2 regions of the Williamsia herbipolensis genome follow, and region 1 is predicted to be linked to the other one. Evidence: riboswitches for the same ligand, from Rfam matches in the RefSeq annotation. Region 1 holds a riboswitch; the other holds the start of a gene.
The links. Region 1 has a riboswitch for cyclic di-AMP ahead of OG579_RS18510 (transglycosylase family protein). Riboswitches for the same ligand answer to the same signal wherever they lie in the genome.
Positions count from the first base shown of each region.

Region 2: it holds a riboswitch for cyclic di-AMP, as region 1 does, so the genes downstream of both, OG579_RS04470 (C40 family peptidase) here and OG579_RS18510 (transglycosylase family protein) in region 1, are expected to answer to the same signal.

Region 1 covers NZ_CP108021.1:3,975,055-3,982,734, reverse strand. The annotation lists gene moaA (GTP 3',8-cyclase MoaA) at 16-1,047, shown strand; gene OG579_RS18515 (MoaD/ThiS family protein) at 1,044-1,313, shown strand; cyclic di-AMP (ydaO/yuaA leader) riboswitch at 1,704-1,842, shown strand; gene OG579_RS18510 (transglycosylase family protein) at 1,852-2,499, shown strand; gene OG579_RS18505 (molybdenum cofactor biosynthesis protein MoaE) at 2,633-3,070, opposite strand; gene OG579_RS18500 (MogA/MoaB family molybdenum cofactor biosynthesis protein) at 3,070-3,546, opposite strand; gene moaC (cyclic pyranopterin monophosphate synthase MoaC) at 3,543-4,058, opposite strand; gene OG579_RS18490 (hypothetical protein) at 4,062-4,256, opposite strand; gene OG579_RS18485 (helicase-associated domain-containing protein) at 4,290-6,653, shown strand; partial or broken gene OG579_RS22015 (GrpB family protein) at 6,622-7,146, opposite strand; gene OG579_RS18480 (DNA repair helicase XPB) at 7,361-7,680, shown strand, end outside.
Region 2 covers NZ_CP108021.1:983,586-991,265, forward strand. The annotation lists gene OG579_RS04450 (hypothetical protein) at 1-92, opposite strand, end outside; gene OG579_RS04455 (glycosyltransferase family 4 protein) at 204-1,322, opposite strand; gene OG579_RS04460 (hypothetical protein) at 1,337-2,671, opposite strand; gene OG579_RS04465 (NlpC/P60 family protein) at 2,674-3,747, opposite strand; gene OG579_RS04470 (C40 family peptidase) at 3,908-4,501, opposite strand; cyclic di-AMP (ydaO/yuaA leader) riboswitch at 4,517-4,716, opposite strand; gene OG579_RS04475 (hypothetical protein) at 4,827-5,054, opposite strand; gene OG579_RS04480 (DEDD exonuclease domain-containing protein) at 5,340-7,100, shown strand; gene OG579_RS04485 (Lrp/AsnC family transcriptional regulator) at 7,150-7,425, shown strand; gene trpD (anthranilate phosphoribosyltransferase) at 7,447-7,680, opposite strand, start outside.

The DNA of each region.
Region 1 (7,680 bases):
GTCGACACCGAGGGCATGCCCACCGAGGGTCCGATGATCGACACCTTCGGTCGTGCCGCCCGTGACCTGCGCGTCTCGCTGACCGATCGCTGCAATCTGCGCTGCACCTACTGCATGCCGGCCGAGGGCCTCGACTGGCTCCCCGGCGACGCCGTTCTCTCGGCCGACGAGATCATCCGGCTCATCACCATCGGTGTCACCGAGCTGGGCATCGAGGCCGTCCGGTTCACCGGCGGTGAGCCGCTGCTCCGCAAGGACCTGCCACGCATCGTCGAGGCCGTCTCGGCACTGCCCGGGCACCCAGAGACCTCGGTGACCACGAACGGCCTGGGACTGCGTCGTCACGCGAGGGCACTGGCCGACGCGGGGTTGAGCCGGGTGAACGTCTCCCTCGACACCCTCGACCGCGATCGCTTCGCGGCCATCACCCGCCGCGACCGCATCGCCGACGTGCTCGACGGTCTCGCCGCGGCCGCCGAGGCCGGCCTCACGCCGGTCAAGGTGAACGCGGTGCTCCATCCCGACGGCGGTCTCGACGACGCCCCGGCCCTGCTGGCCATGTGCCTCGAGCACGGCTTCTCGCTGCGGATCATCGAGCAGATGCCGCTCGACGCCGAGCACCAGTGGTCGCGGGCGGACATGATCACCGCCGATCAGGTCGTCGAGCGGCTCTCGCGCGACTACGTTCTCGTGGCCGACACCGCGCCACGCGGATCGGCACCGGCGCAGACGTGGATCGTCGACGGCCACCACGTCACCCATGCCGACGGCACCGTCACGCCCGCGCGGGTCGGGATCATCGCCTCGGTGACCCGCCCGTTCTGCGGCGACTGCGACCGCACGCGCCTCACCGCCGACGGTCAGCTGCGCACCTGCCTGTTCTCGACCACCGAGACCGATCTGCGCGCACTCCTGCGCACCGGCGCCGACGACGCCGCGATCGCACTGGCCTGGCGTGGCGCGACCTGGGGCAAATTGCCCGGGCACGCCATCAACGACCCCGGGTTCCTCCAGCCCACCCGTCCGATGTCCGCGATCGGCGGATGAGCGTCGACCGCGGCACCGTGGCGGTGCAGGTGCGCTACTTCGCGGCGGCACGCGCAGCCGCCGGTCACGACGAGGAGACCGTCGAGATCGGGTCGTCGGCGACCGTGGGCGACCTGGAGTCCGCTCTGGGGCGCGAGAACCCGGCGTTGGCGCAGGTCCTGCGGCGATGCACCTACCTGCGCGACTCCGTCGCCGTACGCGACCGTTCCCTGCCGGTCGCCCCGTGCGCCGTGATCGAGGTTCTACCACCGTTCGCCGGTGGCTGAGGTCACAACTGCGTATCTGTGAGATCCCGACTGCGCGACCACTTTTCGAGTGTCGACGGAACCATTCCCACCCACGTGAATCCATGCCCGATCCGCGCTGTGACCTTGTTCACATCACGGGGCGATAACGGATCGGACACGGACCGGCTATCAGCGCTGTGGCCTGCGATGACGACCGAAACGCGTTCGTCATACATGGCGACACGTCCACTCGTTCGTCATGCGAAGGTATGACACACCTGAGACGACCACGTAGCGTCTCGTTCGGCTGCACCTGTGGCCACACCCGAAACAACATGTTCTGTCTGCCGCGCCAAACCTCGTTCCGTGGACAGAGCCTCCAGAGACACACTTCAGGAACGAGGGCGGGGGACCCACCTCCGACATCGACGGTCACGACCGCCGGCATCGGAAACGGAGCTCGTCATCAATGACGAGTCCCTCGGGGTGAAGCTCCGCCTCGCGGAGCCGGGCAACCTCTCAGCCCGAACCCGACAGCTGACTTCGTCGGCGCGTGGAGAGAGGAAACAACAGCTCTATGTCCGGACGTCATCGCAAGCAGTCATCCGCCACCCGTACCGTCGCCCGAGTGGCCGTGACCTCCGCCGTTCTCGGCGGTGGCGCCACCCTCCTCATGGGAGTGGGCAACGCCTCGGCCGCCACTGATGCAGAGTGGAACCAGGTCGCACAGTGTGAGTCGGGCGGCAACTGGGGAATCAACACCGGCAACGGCTACCAGGGCGGGCTGCAGTTCAGCCAGAGCACCTGGGCCGGCCACGGCGGCACCCAGTACGCACCCACGGCCAACGAGGCCACCAAGGAGCAGCAGATCGCTGTCGCCGAGCGCGTGCTCGCCGGCCAGGGCAAGGGCGCATGGCCCGTCTGCGGCACCGGCCTCGGCGCCCCGACCCCGCGTACCGCCCCGACCGACGTGCCGAAGCTCCCCGAGTTCAAGGCACCCGACTTCAACGGCAAGGCCTCGGCCCCCGTGAAGTCGCTGGAGGAGGCCGCACCGGCCAAGACCACCGCCGACGTCAAGAAGCAGGTCGACGAGGCTGTCGCCAAGCCCGGCGTGAACCCGGCCATCGCCGCGTTCTGGGAGCAGGCCAAGCGCAGCGGCTTCCAGCTCGACGCCGGACAGATCGCTCTGTTCAACCAGAACAAGGGACTTCTCCCCCTGCCGTGATCTCCTGACACGGCTCGCAGTCGAAGGGCCCCGCACGTGACCTCGCCGTCCGTGCGGGGCCCTTTTCCATTCCCAGACCGTGCCGAAACTCCCGCCGAGCGGGCCGAAGATGTCCGCCGAACGTGCCGAGACGTCAGGCCGAGCCGACCCATTCGTCGGTGCCGTCGGCGAAGACCTGGTGCTTCCAGACGGGCAATGCCTCTTTGACGTCGTCGACGAGGCGGGCACAGGTGTCGAAGGCGGCGCGACGGTGGTCGGCCGCGACCGCGACAACCAGAGCCGCGTCGCCGATCACGAGATCACCGACGCGATGCGAGACCGCGATCGCGCGGACCCCGTCCGATTCCGCGGCGACCTTCGCGACGACCTCGGCGACCACGTCGCCGGCGGTGGGGTGCGCCGAGTAGTGCAGTGCGCGCACATCGCGACCCCCGTCGTGGTTGCGGACCGCGCCGATGAACCCGACGACCGCGCCCGCGGCACCGCCGGCGGCGTCGACCACGGCACGCTCGTGGTCGGCGAGGTCGATGGGCGCGTCGGTCACGACAGCGCGTGCGACGACCGCGGCCATCAGTGGTCGCCGCCGCGGATCTGATCGAGGGCGTGGGCGAGCACCGGGTCGAGGACCGCGAGACCGTCCTTCACGCCGCCGGTGGAGCCGGGGAGGTTGACGATCAGGGTCGAGCCGGCGATACCCGCGGTTCCACGCGAGAGGATCGCGGTGGGCACCTTGTCGACACCCGCGGCGCGCACGGCGTCGGCCAATCCGGGGATCTCGCGGTCGAGGACGGCCCGGGTCTGTTCGGGCGTCAGGTCGGTGGGGTGCAGTCCGGTGCCGCCGGTGGTGATGATCAGCGACACCTGCGCCCCGACGGCGGCGCGGAGCGCGTCGCCGACACCGTCCCCGTCGGCCACCACGACGACGTCGTCGACCTCGATGGACCGCTCGGAGAGCCAAGCGGCGATCACGGGCCCGGTCCGGTCGGCGTAGACACCGGCCGCGGCGCGGGTCGAGGAGACGACGACGCGCGCGGTGTGGGCGGTCATCGCGACCAGGTGCCGCGTTTGCCGCCGGACTTGGTGAGCAGTCGGATATCGGTCATGCTCGCCCACGGATCGAGTGCCTTGACCATGTCGTGCAGAGTCAGACCGGCGACGGCGACGGCGGTCAGCGCCTCCATCTCGACACCGGTGCGATCCGACGTCGCGGCGGTCGCGGTGACGTCGATGCTCTCGGCCGCGATCGTGAAGTCGACCGTCACCGACGAGAGCGCCACCTGGTGGCACAGCGGGATCAGGTCGGGAGTGCGTTTGGCGCCCATGATGGCCGCGATGCGCGCAGTCGCGAGGGCGTCGCCCTTGGCGAGCGCGCCGTCGGACAGGGCGTCGATCACCTGGGCGGTGGTGCGGAACGTCCCACCGGCGACGGCGACACGGTCGCTGACCGACTTTCCCCCGACATCGACCATGCGCGCGGCACCGGTCGCATCGATGTGCGTCAGACCGGAGGCGACGGGATCCCCGGGGAGGTCGTCACCCGGTGATCGCGGATCAGACACCGATCAGCGGTTGGGCGTGGTCTTGGCGTGCGTGTACGGCAGCTGGTCGACCGGCAGCGGGAACTCGACGTCACCGAAGGGCGACAGCGCTCCGGAGATGCTGGCGGCGAACTCCGACACGGCGTGCTCGTGATCACCCTCGTCCGACTGGGGCCAGCCGTTGTCGACGTATCTCTTCTTTTCAGCCACGGCGATCATTCTGCCATGGGAGCGGTCCCTATCATCGGTGGGATGAGTTCTGGGGATCGACGCGACGGCTCGATCGATGCCGCAGGTCCCGGCGGGCTCGCGGCCGACCTCGGCGCACGCACCGACGACCAGCTCGTCGCGTTGATGGCGGCGCGCCCCGACCTCGCCAGTCCCCCACCCGCGGGCACCGCGGTCCTCGCTCAGCGCGCCCTGGCCGGACCGTCGATCAACCTCGCGGCCGACGACCTCGATCTGCTCACGGTGGCCGTGGCCGAGCAGACGATCCGCCTCGGCACCGACACCGATCGCCGACGCATCGGTGTCCCCACGTCGGTCGACGCGGTCGTCGGGGCGCTCGACGGGCGGGCCGAGAAAGACGACATCGTCGCGCGACTCGATCTGCTGCGCACCCGCGCGCTCGTGTGGGGCACCGACACCGAGCTGATGACCGGCGCCCACACCCCCGCGCTGCTGCCCACCCGGGCACTGCATCTCACCGGCCCGTTGGCCGATCGGACCCTCGCCGACATCGCCGAGACGCTGTCGTCGGTGAGTGAACGCGAGCGGGAACTGTTGGACACCCTGGCAACAGGGTCGCCGCTGGGTCGCACCCGCGACGCCGCGCCCGACGCCGACCCGCAGCGCCCCGTGCCGCGGCTGGTGTCGCTGGGTCTGCTGGCCCGCGTCGACGACCAGACCGTCGAGCTCCCACCTGTCCTCGGACAGTTGCTGCGTGGCGAGAAGCCCAGCGAGCCACACGATCTGCGCGAGCCCGCCCTGGTCCCGGTGACCGGGGCACGGAAGTTCACCGTCGCCGACGTCGAGGCGGCCGCCGGTGGCGAGGCCCTGGAACTGCTACGCCACCTCACCGACACCGTCGACGCGCTGGGCACCACGCCGGCACTGGTGTTGCGGGCGGGCGGCCTCGGCGTCCGGGAGCTGCGCAAGCTGAGCAAGACGACCGGGATCGACGCCACCCGACAGGGTTTCGTGGTGGAGCTGCTCGCCGGCGCCCGATTCATCGACAGCGGATTCCCCGATCCGCCCCTGGAGAGCGGCGAGCCGGCGTGGGCGCCGACGGTGTCGGCCGACCCGTGGCTCCACCAACCGCCCGAGCGGCGCTGGTTCGCCATCGCCGACGCCTGGCTGACGTTGCCACGACGGCCCTGGCAGATCGGCGAGGCGAGCACCGAGGGCGCACCGATCCCCTCGCTCGCCGGTGACCTCTACGACGTCTCGGCGGTGGTCGAACGGCGAATGGTGTTGACCGCGTTGGCCGCCGGCGCGACCGGCAAGTCGATCGACCCCGACGCGTTGATGGCCCTGATCGCCTGGCGACACCCCCGGTGGCAACGACGACTGTCCCGGCGGCTCGTCGATGCCACCCTGGAGGAGGCGCGCGCACTGGGTCTCGTCGCGCACGGTGCCCTGACGGCGTCGGGCCGCGCCCTGCTGACGATGGCCGAGCGCGACGTCACCGCGGTCGACGTCGACAAGCCGGTCGTGGCCGCGATGGCCAAGGCGCTGCCTGACCCGATCGACTTCTTCCTCACCCAGGCCGACCTCACGGTCACCGCGCCCGGACCGCTCACCGCAGAACTGTCGGCCGAACTCGCGCTCGTCGCCGACCTCGAATCCGGCGGCGCCGCATCGGTGTATCGCGTCACCGACACCTCGGTGCGCCGCGCCCTCGACACCGGGCGCACCGGCACCGAACTGCTCGGATTCTTCACCGCGCACTCCAAGACCCCGGTGCCACAATCGCTCGAGTACCTGATCGACGACGTCGCGCGGCGCCACGGTCAACTGCGCGTCGGTGTCGCCTCGTCGTTCATCCGGTGCGAGGACGCGACGACGCTGGCGGCTGTGCTGTCCTCGCCGGTCACCGAGGCGCTGGCGCTCCGGGCCCTCGCCCCCACGGTCGCGGTGTCGCAGGCACCGTTGCGGCAGGTGCTCGACGAACTGCGCGCGGCCGGATTCGCACCCGCGGGCGAGGACAGTGCGGGCGATCTGGTCGACCTGCGTGAGCGCGGCGCGCGTGTGCCCATCCAGCGCAATCAACGTCGATCGGCCCGCCGACCACCCACCCCGAACGCCGACCAGCTGGCGACGGTGGTCACCCGCATGCGGATGCAGGACACCGCCGTCTCCGCGGTCCCGGCGCACTCGACGAGCGCGGTCCGTGCCGGCGGTGGCGAGCCGGCCACCGCCCTGTTGCAACTGGCGATGCGCGTGGGCCGCGAGGTGCGGATCGGCTACGTCGACGCGCACGGCTCGGCGAGCAAACACGTGGTCGTCCCGAAGCTCGTCGGTGCAGGTCAGCTCGTCGTGAACGATGCCGACGGCGCCGACGAACGCTACGCCCTGCACCGCATCACCTCGGTGGAACTGCTCGAGGGCTCCTAGCGCCGACAGCGTCAACTACTTGTCGTTGACATCTACGATCGGGAGCCCTTGCGCGGTTCATGATGCTCTGGACGGTCGCGGACTTCGCGGCGTTGTAGTTCGGCATTGCCGATGCGCGGACTTTCGCCCGCTGATACAGCTCCGCATCAGCGGGATGAGACAAGAGCCAATCCCTGAACACCCGCTGATGAGCGGTTGCCCATGCGTCGGGTCGGAAGAAGTGCGCAATCCGTTCCCTCACTCCGTTGACCTCGAACAAGAGAACTTCGTGGGACGTCACGCCGCTGCCCGCTCGCCATCCGTGCATCTCCAGACGCGCGCGATAGCCGTCCAGTTCGTTGTCGGTCGCCAAGCGTACGGCCAGATCGATGATCGGCTTGGCCATCATTCCCGGGATCGCGGTCGAACCGATGTGCTCGACGAGCCAGTGAGGGTTGCCATACCGCCGAAGGTGGGCTGCAGCACGATCGAACGATGACGGCCAGTTGGAGTCGTACCGCGCAACACGATTTCACCGTATCGGGTCCGCTGGAAGGCGTGACGAGCCGACGTACACAGATCACACGCATGCGACCAGGCGTGTGGATATTCCGCACGACGCCGCTCATCGGTGCATTCTGTGTACGCCGTCGCCCTTGACCCCGCTCACGAACGACCCTGCGGAGAAGCCCGCGACACGGTCTGCGAAAACCGTGGACAATGGATCGGTGACCGAAGGCCCTTTGATCGTCCAGTCCGACAAGACCCTGCTCCTCGAGGTCGACCACCCCGATGCGCCCGCCGCGCGTGGCGCGATCGCGCCGTTCGCCGAGCTCGAACGTGCCCCCGAGCACGTGCACACCTATCGCATCACCCCGTTGGCGCTGTGGAACGCGCGCGCCGCCGGTCACGACGCCGAGCAGGTGGTCGACGCCCTGGTCAGCTTCTCCCGCTACGCGGTGCCCCAGCCGCTGCTGATGGACATCGTCGACACCATGGGCCGCTTCGGCCGTCTGCAGCTGGTGAAGAGCCCGGTGCACGGCCTCAC
Region 2 (7,680 bases), 1.7 Mb from region 1:
CGCCGCCACCGCGACCGATCGGCGAGGACCCGAGGAGCGTCGTGTGCCGACGCGGCGACGAACGTCTCGTCGGCCACCTGGATGCTGCTCACCGCACTAGCTTCACACATCGACCCCGGCACACACACCGCAGCGTGCCGCATCCGCGCGGCCGTCCGCGACGGGTCTGTGTGGCGGTGGACATCGGTTCGCGGTCCATGGATCTACAGCAGCTGCATCAGTCGAGCGGCCATGGAATCCCACTGCCATTCGGACACAACGACATCGCGCCCCGCGGCGCCCATCGCGGCCGCATGTGGCCGATCGGAGAGGATCGCACAGATCGCCAACCCGACGGCCGCGACGTCGCGACCGTCCACCACCGTGCCGGTCACGCCCTCGCGCACGGTCTCGGGTGCACCGCCGGAGTCGCCGGCGACGACCGGCACGCCACACGCCGAGGCCTCGAGGAACACGATGCCGAGCCCCTCCACGTCGAGTCCGCCCCCGCGGGTCCGTGTGGGCATGGCGAAGACGTCGGCGGCCGCGTGGTAGGCCGGTACGTCCTCCGACGCCACCGATCCGGTGAACACCACGTGCTCGGCGACGCCCGCCTCGCGGGCCCTGCGTTCGAGCGTCTCGCGGTACGGTCCGCCGCCGACGATGAGCAGCCGGGTGCCGGCGACGTTGCGCCGGATGTCGGCGAGCGCGTCGATCAGGGCGTCCTGCCCCTTGCGCGGGACAAGTCGTGACAGACACAGCACCACCGGAGCGTCACCGAGATCGTGACGGTCCCGGATACGTTCGCGCGCAGCATGATCGGGAACGAAACGCCGACTGTCGACCCCGGGGGGCAGGTGTTCGAGCGCGGCGTCGGCACCGAAGGCGGCGGCGAAACGGTTGCGGGTGTAGCGACTGACGTAGGTCACCACGTCGGCGTGGGAGCCGATGTGGCCGAGCACCTGGCGGGCCACGGGGAGCATCGACCACCCCACCTCGTGGCCGTGTGTGCTGGCCACGATCCGCCGCGCGCCGCCGGCGCGGAGATGGGGGGCGAGCACCGCCAACGGTGCCGCCGCGCCGAACCAGACCGTGTGGATGTCGTGTTCGGCGATGAGGGCGCGGGCCCGTCGCGCGACCGCCGGAGTCGGCAGCATGAGGCTGGTGCGGTGGCGCACCACGGTGAACGGTTGCGCCGCGTCGAACGCCTCGCAGTCCCGCCAGCGCGGCGCGTAGACGACGATGTCGCGCGCGGGCATCCGCTCCACCAGATTCAGCAGATACGACTGGATTCCGCCGGCACGCGGCGGGAAGTCGTTGGTGACCAGCAGGGTTCGGTTCATCGATCGCTCGCGCGTCACCGTCGGGCGGCGTCGCGCAGCCACTGCTGCCAGCCGGAGATGACCGCGGCGCCGGGACCGCCGAGAGCGGCGGTCATGGCCTGCGCCTGTTGGGCCGGGGTGCTCGGCCCGCCCGCGAGGGACAGATAGAGCTTCTTCAGATCGGCCGCGCCGTGCGTCTGCGCCACGTAGGCCGCGAACGACCATGCGGTCTGATACGCGATCGGCGCCCCGGCCCCGGACACCGCGAACGCGTCGTCGGCGGGCAGCCCGGTCGGCACCGATCCGGCGGCGACCTCGGCCATCAGGTCGGGCGCGGCGTCGCTGATCGACCGGTAGGTGCCCGCGCGTCCCACGTACTCGGCGACGCCCTCGGTCACCCAGGTCGCCGCGGTCGGTTTCGTCGACGTGCGGGCGGCGACGTGTGTCAGTTCGTGTCGCAGCACCACGTCCAGAGCGGGCCCGGGCAGTCCGGTGATCGCGCCGGGGGTGAACACCACACGCTGGCCCACCGTGTATCCGCCCACCGCGTCGTCGGAGGCCGAGACGGTGGCGGCCGCAGCGGCGCTCGCGTCGGCCGGCGCACTGCGCGACAGGGCGGAGAAGACCGTGGTCGAGTCGGTCGCGACGACGACGGTCCGGCGCGGCCAGTCGGGGCCCCAGAACGCCGCGACCGCGGCGACCGCTCCCGGCATCGCCGACTGCAGGCGTGCGCCCAGCGCGCGACTGCCCGGGTAGTCGAGCACCACCGACTGCTTGCCACCGGTCGCGACACGACGCGCGGCCACCCCCGGGAAGTCGAAGAACTCCGGCGGTGGGGCGGCCGAGGTCCCCAGCAGCGGCCCCGCCTGGCCCACGATCTTCCAGTCGTCGCCGTAGCGCGCGAACACGAGCGGGTCGGTGACGGTGACCGGCGGCTCGTCGACTCCGGCGAGGGCGTACCGCAGGACGGTGGGGACGACCCAGGAATCGGAGCTGCCCGCGTCGTCGAGTCGGGACTGCACCGCCGCGGGGAGCAGTTGTTCGCCCAGACCGCCGGAGCTGGCCGGGTCGATGCGGTACTCGAGCGTGGAGAGTCCGACGTCGTGGATGGCGGTGCCCTCGGCGACGAGGGTCTGGCGGAACGCTGGGGCGGCGGTCACGTCGACCAGTGCCCCGATCGCGTTCGCGTCACCGGCTTTCTGTGCCGCGCTCAGCTTCGCCAGCGTCGCCTGCACACCGTCGGTGCGCTGTTGTTCGAAGACGTTCTTTGTCTGCGACGTCGGTGTCGTGGTGTCGCCACCCCCGTCACCGCAGGCGGCCAAGACCAGCAGTGCGACCGCGATCGGGACCGCACCCCATCGGCGCGTCACCGTCAGTAGCGCCGGGCGGAGTTGTACGGGCCGGCCTGGTCGATCGGCACGACCTTCACCGGGACGCCGAACGTCGAGGCGTGCACCACGTACCCGTCGCCGACGTACATGCCCACGTGGGACGCGTCCGGGTAGTAGATGATCAGGTCGCCGGGCCGCAGATCACCACGGGCGACCGGCGTTCCCCCGGAGAGCTGGGATTCGCTCGAGCGCGGCAGGGTCTCGCCGGCCTGCTTGAACGCCCACACCATCAGTCCCGAGCAGTCGAACTGGGTCGGTCCGGTGGCGCCCCACACGTAGGGGTCGCCGATGCGGGTGAGCGCGGCCTGCACCGCGACGACGGCTGCGGCGGTGCCCTTCGGGATCAGGGACGGGTCGAAGTCGATGTTCGGCCCACGAAGGGCGGCGAGCTGCTTGCCGGTGAGCGATTCGTAGATGGCCTTGACCTGGGCGATCTGGAGCTGCAGATCGCTCTGCTTGGCCTGCAGGTCGCCTCGGGTCCTGTCGACGGCGGCGAGGGCCTTGGCGGCCGAGTCCCGGGCGGCGACGGCCTCGGCGCGGGCCGCGGTCGCCGAGGCGCTGGCCGACTTGTAGGCCCGCAGGTCGGACGAGGTCTGACGCGAGACCATCTCGAGGCCGGACATCTGGTCGAGCAGTGACTGCGGGGAGTCGGAGACGAGCACGGCGTAGAGACGGTTCACGCGTGCACCGCGGTAGCTGGCGCGCACGAGCGCGTCGACGCGGTTCTGGAGTTCGTCGAGTCGTGACGACAGACCGTCGAGAGTCGCGGTGGCCTTCGCGGCACGGGCATCGGCGGCGGCGACATCGCGACGTCGCTGGCCGAGCTCCTCCTCGGCGCGGTGCATGGCCTCGGCCGACTTCTCGGCCTCGCGTCCGAGGGAGGTGTAGCGGGTCAGCAGTTGATCGGGCGAGCGGGGTGCGGGCTCGGCGCCCGCCGGTGTCGCGAGGGTGACGGCGAGGACCAGGGCGACCGCGAGCACGAGGGTCATCTGGACCGCCGAGATCGCACGCGCCATCGCGTTGTCGCTCACCACACGCATTCGTCGACTCACCACTTCCACCACACCGGTTCCCGGTTTCACGTCACCCGAGGGGCAGTCCGCACAACCGGGAGGAGATCAGCGCCCCCCGCCGTCCGCCGGGAAGGATACGGGTCGCCGAACCCCCGCGAGGGATGTTCGGTGACAGCCGGATCGACCGACGGCCGGATGTCTCTCAGTAGCGACGAGCGGCGTAGAAATCCATCGACTTGAGGCTGGCCTTCTGCACCGGCACACCCTCGGTGCTCGAGTGCACGATCATGCCGTTGCCGATGTAGAGGCCGGCGTGCGAGCCGCCGTTGAAGATGACCACGTCGCCGGGGCGCAGGTCGCTCTCCGACACGGGACGACCGCCGCCGAGCTGGCCGTAGCTGTCACGCGGGATGGTCTTGCCGGCCTGCTTGAACGACCAGTAGACGAGACCGGAGCAATCGAAGGCGCGGGGACCCGCGGCGCCGTAGACGTACGGCGAGCCGATGCGGGTGAGCGCGGCCGACGCGGCGCGCTGACCGAGAGCGCCGTTGCGTCCGAACAGATCGGGCGACGACTCGGGGCCGTTCGGCTTCGGCTTGGCCTTGAACTGCGGCGGGATCTGGTTCTCGGTGATGCCGGGGATCTCGAACGTCCCGATGCCGGGGACGGTCACCGGGGCGGCCAACGCGGGTCCTGCCCCCATCGCCACGGTGCCCAGGGTGATCGACCCTGCGATCACAGCTCCTCGCGCCGTCTTGAGACCGGTGCTGGGCTGTTCCAAACGATGTTTCGCCACGAAGCGAGTTCTCCTCAGATCTTCCTCGACCGCCTACCGGGTTAGCTGTCGGATTCGGGCCGGAAGACTGGCCCTACCCCCGTGAGAGCGCGCGGACGTGCGAGATCTGATCCCGACCGGCCGCTCGAACACACGGAGGATTCACCCCGATCGGACTGGGTCCGAAGTGATGGTTCCCCGATTCGCCCCTGGGGGCGATTGAGCGGTGACCTCGCGATCCGCGACTTGGCGTCGCGGGACACCCCGCAAGGTCTCGGAAAGGTTACGAAACCGTACGTCGATCTGTCCACCGGGACACGAGTTCGGCGCGTTGCCGCGTGAAAGGTCAGCCTGCGCGTAGTTCTCGCACGTCAGCGAGGTGCTGCGAGTCGTGACCACGCGTTTCGGTGACGATCGGTTCGCGACGCGCGGACGGGCCGACCAGTCCCAGGCCGACGAACACCTCGACGGCGTCACGGACCGCGTCGACGTCTCCGGCGGCCGGCGGCGGCACCGAGCGCAGACCATCGGTGCTGTTCACCGCAGTGGGCAGTCCGACGAACACGGTCATCATGCAGCCGTCGCAGGACCGGGGACGACCGGGGCACGTCGCGCAGTCGATGTGCATTGTGATCTCCATCTCATTTGTGCCGGGAAGGCGTTCGGGCGGAATGCAACGGCGTCGAGCTGTCCGATCCGCGGTCTCTCACCGGTGTCGGCCGGTATGACGGGGACGCTAGACACCCCCTCCGACAACCCGACCGCGCTCGCGGCTCCGGGCGTGGTTGTCGGGGTGTCGAACTAACGTTCGCCTCATGCGTCACCCTCATCACATGGGCACCGCCGAATCGACGACGTCGTGACCGCCGCCGACGTCGACGACCGCGGCGTGCAGTTGGCCTTCGACGAGATCGGGGACCTCGGCAACGACACCCCGTTACGGGAGACGACCTTCGTCGTGGTGGACCTCGAGACGACCGGCGGCAGCCCGGTCGCCGACCGCATCACCGAGATCGGCGCGGTCAAGGTGCGCGGAGGGGAGATCCTCGGCGAGTTCGCCACGCTGATCGATCCGGGATGCGCCATCCCCCGGCACATTGTCGCCCTCACCGGCATCACCGAGGCGATGGTCTACCGGGCCCCGAGGATCGAGGAGGTGTTGCCCGCGTTCCTCGAGTTCGCCGACGGGTGTGTGCTCGTGGCGCACAACGCCCGCTTCGACACCGGCTTCCTGCGCGCCGCCGCGACGGCCCAGGGCCGACCGTGGCGGTTCCGTCGCGTGCTGTGCACCGTCACCCTCGCCCGGCGGGTGTTGCCGCGCGACGAGGCGCCGACGGTGAAGCTCTCCGCACTCGCCCGCCTGTTCGCCGTCGGCACCACCCCGACGCACCGCGCCCTCGACGACGCCCGCGCCACCGTCGAGGTGATGCACGCCCTGTTCGAACGGGTGGGCAACCTCGGCGTCCACACCTATCGCGAACTCGTCGAGTTCCTGCCGGGTCTCACCACCGCCCAGCGCGCGAAACGCACCATCACCGACGGTCTCCCGGCACGGCCCGGGGTCTACCTCTTCCGCGGTCCCTCCGGTGAGGTCCTCTACGTCGGCACCGCCACCGATCTGCGCCGACGGACACGGCAGTACTTCACGGGCTCGGAGACGCGGCCGAGGATGCGCGAGATGATCTCGCTCGCGACCCGGGTCGATCACGTCGAGTGCGCCCACCGGCTCGAGGCCGGGGTCCGGGAACTGCGACTGCTGGCCGCACACGCACCCGCCTACAACCGCCGTTCCAAGACGCCGCACGCCGGGTGGTGGGTGGTGCTCACCGACGAGGCTTTTCCCCGCTTCACGGTGAGCCGCCGTCCCGGCGAGGTGTCGGTGGGGCCGGTGCGGGTGCGCTCCGACGCCGCCGCCCTGGCCGATCTCGTGGCCGACGTGTGCGGGTTGCGGACGTGCACACGGCGGATCGGGGCGTCGGGTCGGCACTCCTGCGGGCTGACCGATGCCGGCCGACGACCGGTCGGCGGGTGTCGCGGCGCCGGCGCCGAACCGGTGAGCGCAGAGGAGTACGCACCGGTCGCGGCGCGCGCCCGGGCGATCCTGGTCGGCGACGACGACTCGCCGTTGGAGTCGGTCCTCGACCGCCTCGACGTCCTCGCCGCGGCGGAGATGTTCGAGACCGCGGCACGCCTGCGCGACCAGCTGTCGACGACGCTGTCGTCGCTGGAGCGCTGCCAGCGGCTGGCGTCGCTGTGCGCGATCGCCGAGCTGGTCGCCGCGCGGTCCGACGGCGCGGGCGGATGGGAACTCGCGGTGATCCGCCACGGACGCCTCGCCGCCGCGGGGGTCGCCGTCCGCGGGGCCCCGCCGGTGGCGATAGCGGAGGCGTTGGCGGCGTCGGCCGAGACGGTGGTGCCCGGTCCGGGTCCCCTGCGGGGGGCAGCGGCCGAGGAGGCCGCCCTGGTGCACGCGTGGCTCGTGACGCCGGGTACGAGGATCGTCTGCAGCACAGAGGGTTTCGTCATGCCTGTGCGGTCCACGGCCCGGTGGTCGCAGTGGCGTGACCGGGCGGGCGCGGCGCGGTCGCGATCACGGGAACTGCTGTCGCTGGCGGGCTGATCGCGTTGTCGCGGACGATCGGGGTCCGCGGCGCCATAGACTCGGACAGATGATCACGGCCATCGTCCTCATCTCCGCCGACGTCCACGCCATCGACGAGACCGCGCAGGCCGTGGCCGACGTCGAGGGCGTTCGCGAGGTCTACTCCTGCGCAGGCGACGTCGACCTCATCGCGACGGTCGCGGTCCGCGACCACGAGCAGATCGCGGCGGTCGTCACCGGCACCATCAACAAGCTGCCCGGGGTACGCCACACCGCGACCCACATCGCCTTCAAGACGTTCTCCAGCTCCGACGTCGACGCCGGGTTCTCGATCGGCGAGTGACCGTCGGCGGCGGGCGGCGAACTAGCTGAACGCCGCCCACCGCGTCAGCAGATCGGCCGCCGCACCGCTGTCGATCGCCCCGGCCGCCCGCGTGATCGCGGACTCGATGCGGCCGTAGAGGTCGTCCTCGCCGAGTGCGACGGTGTCGGACCGGGCCTCGGCGGCGAGATCGTGGGCGACGATCGCCCCCGCCGCGTTGAGGAGCACGGCGTCGCGCACCGGACCGGGACCGCCCGCGACCAGATCACGGGCCAC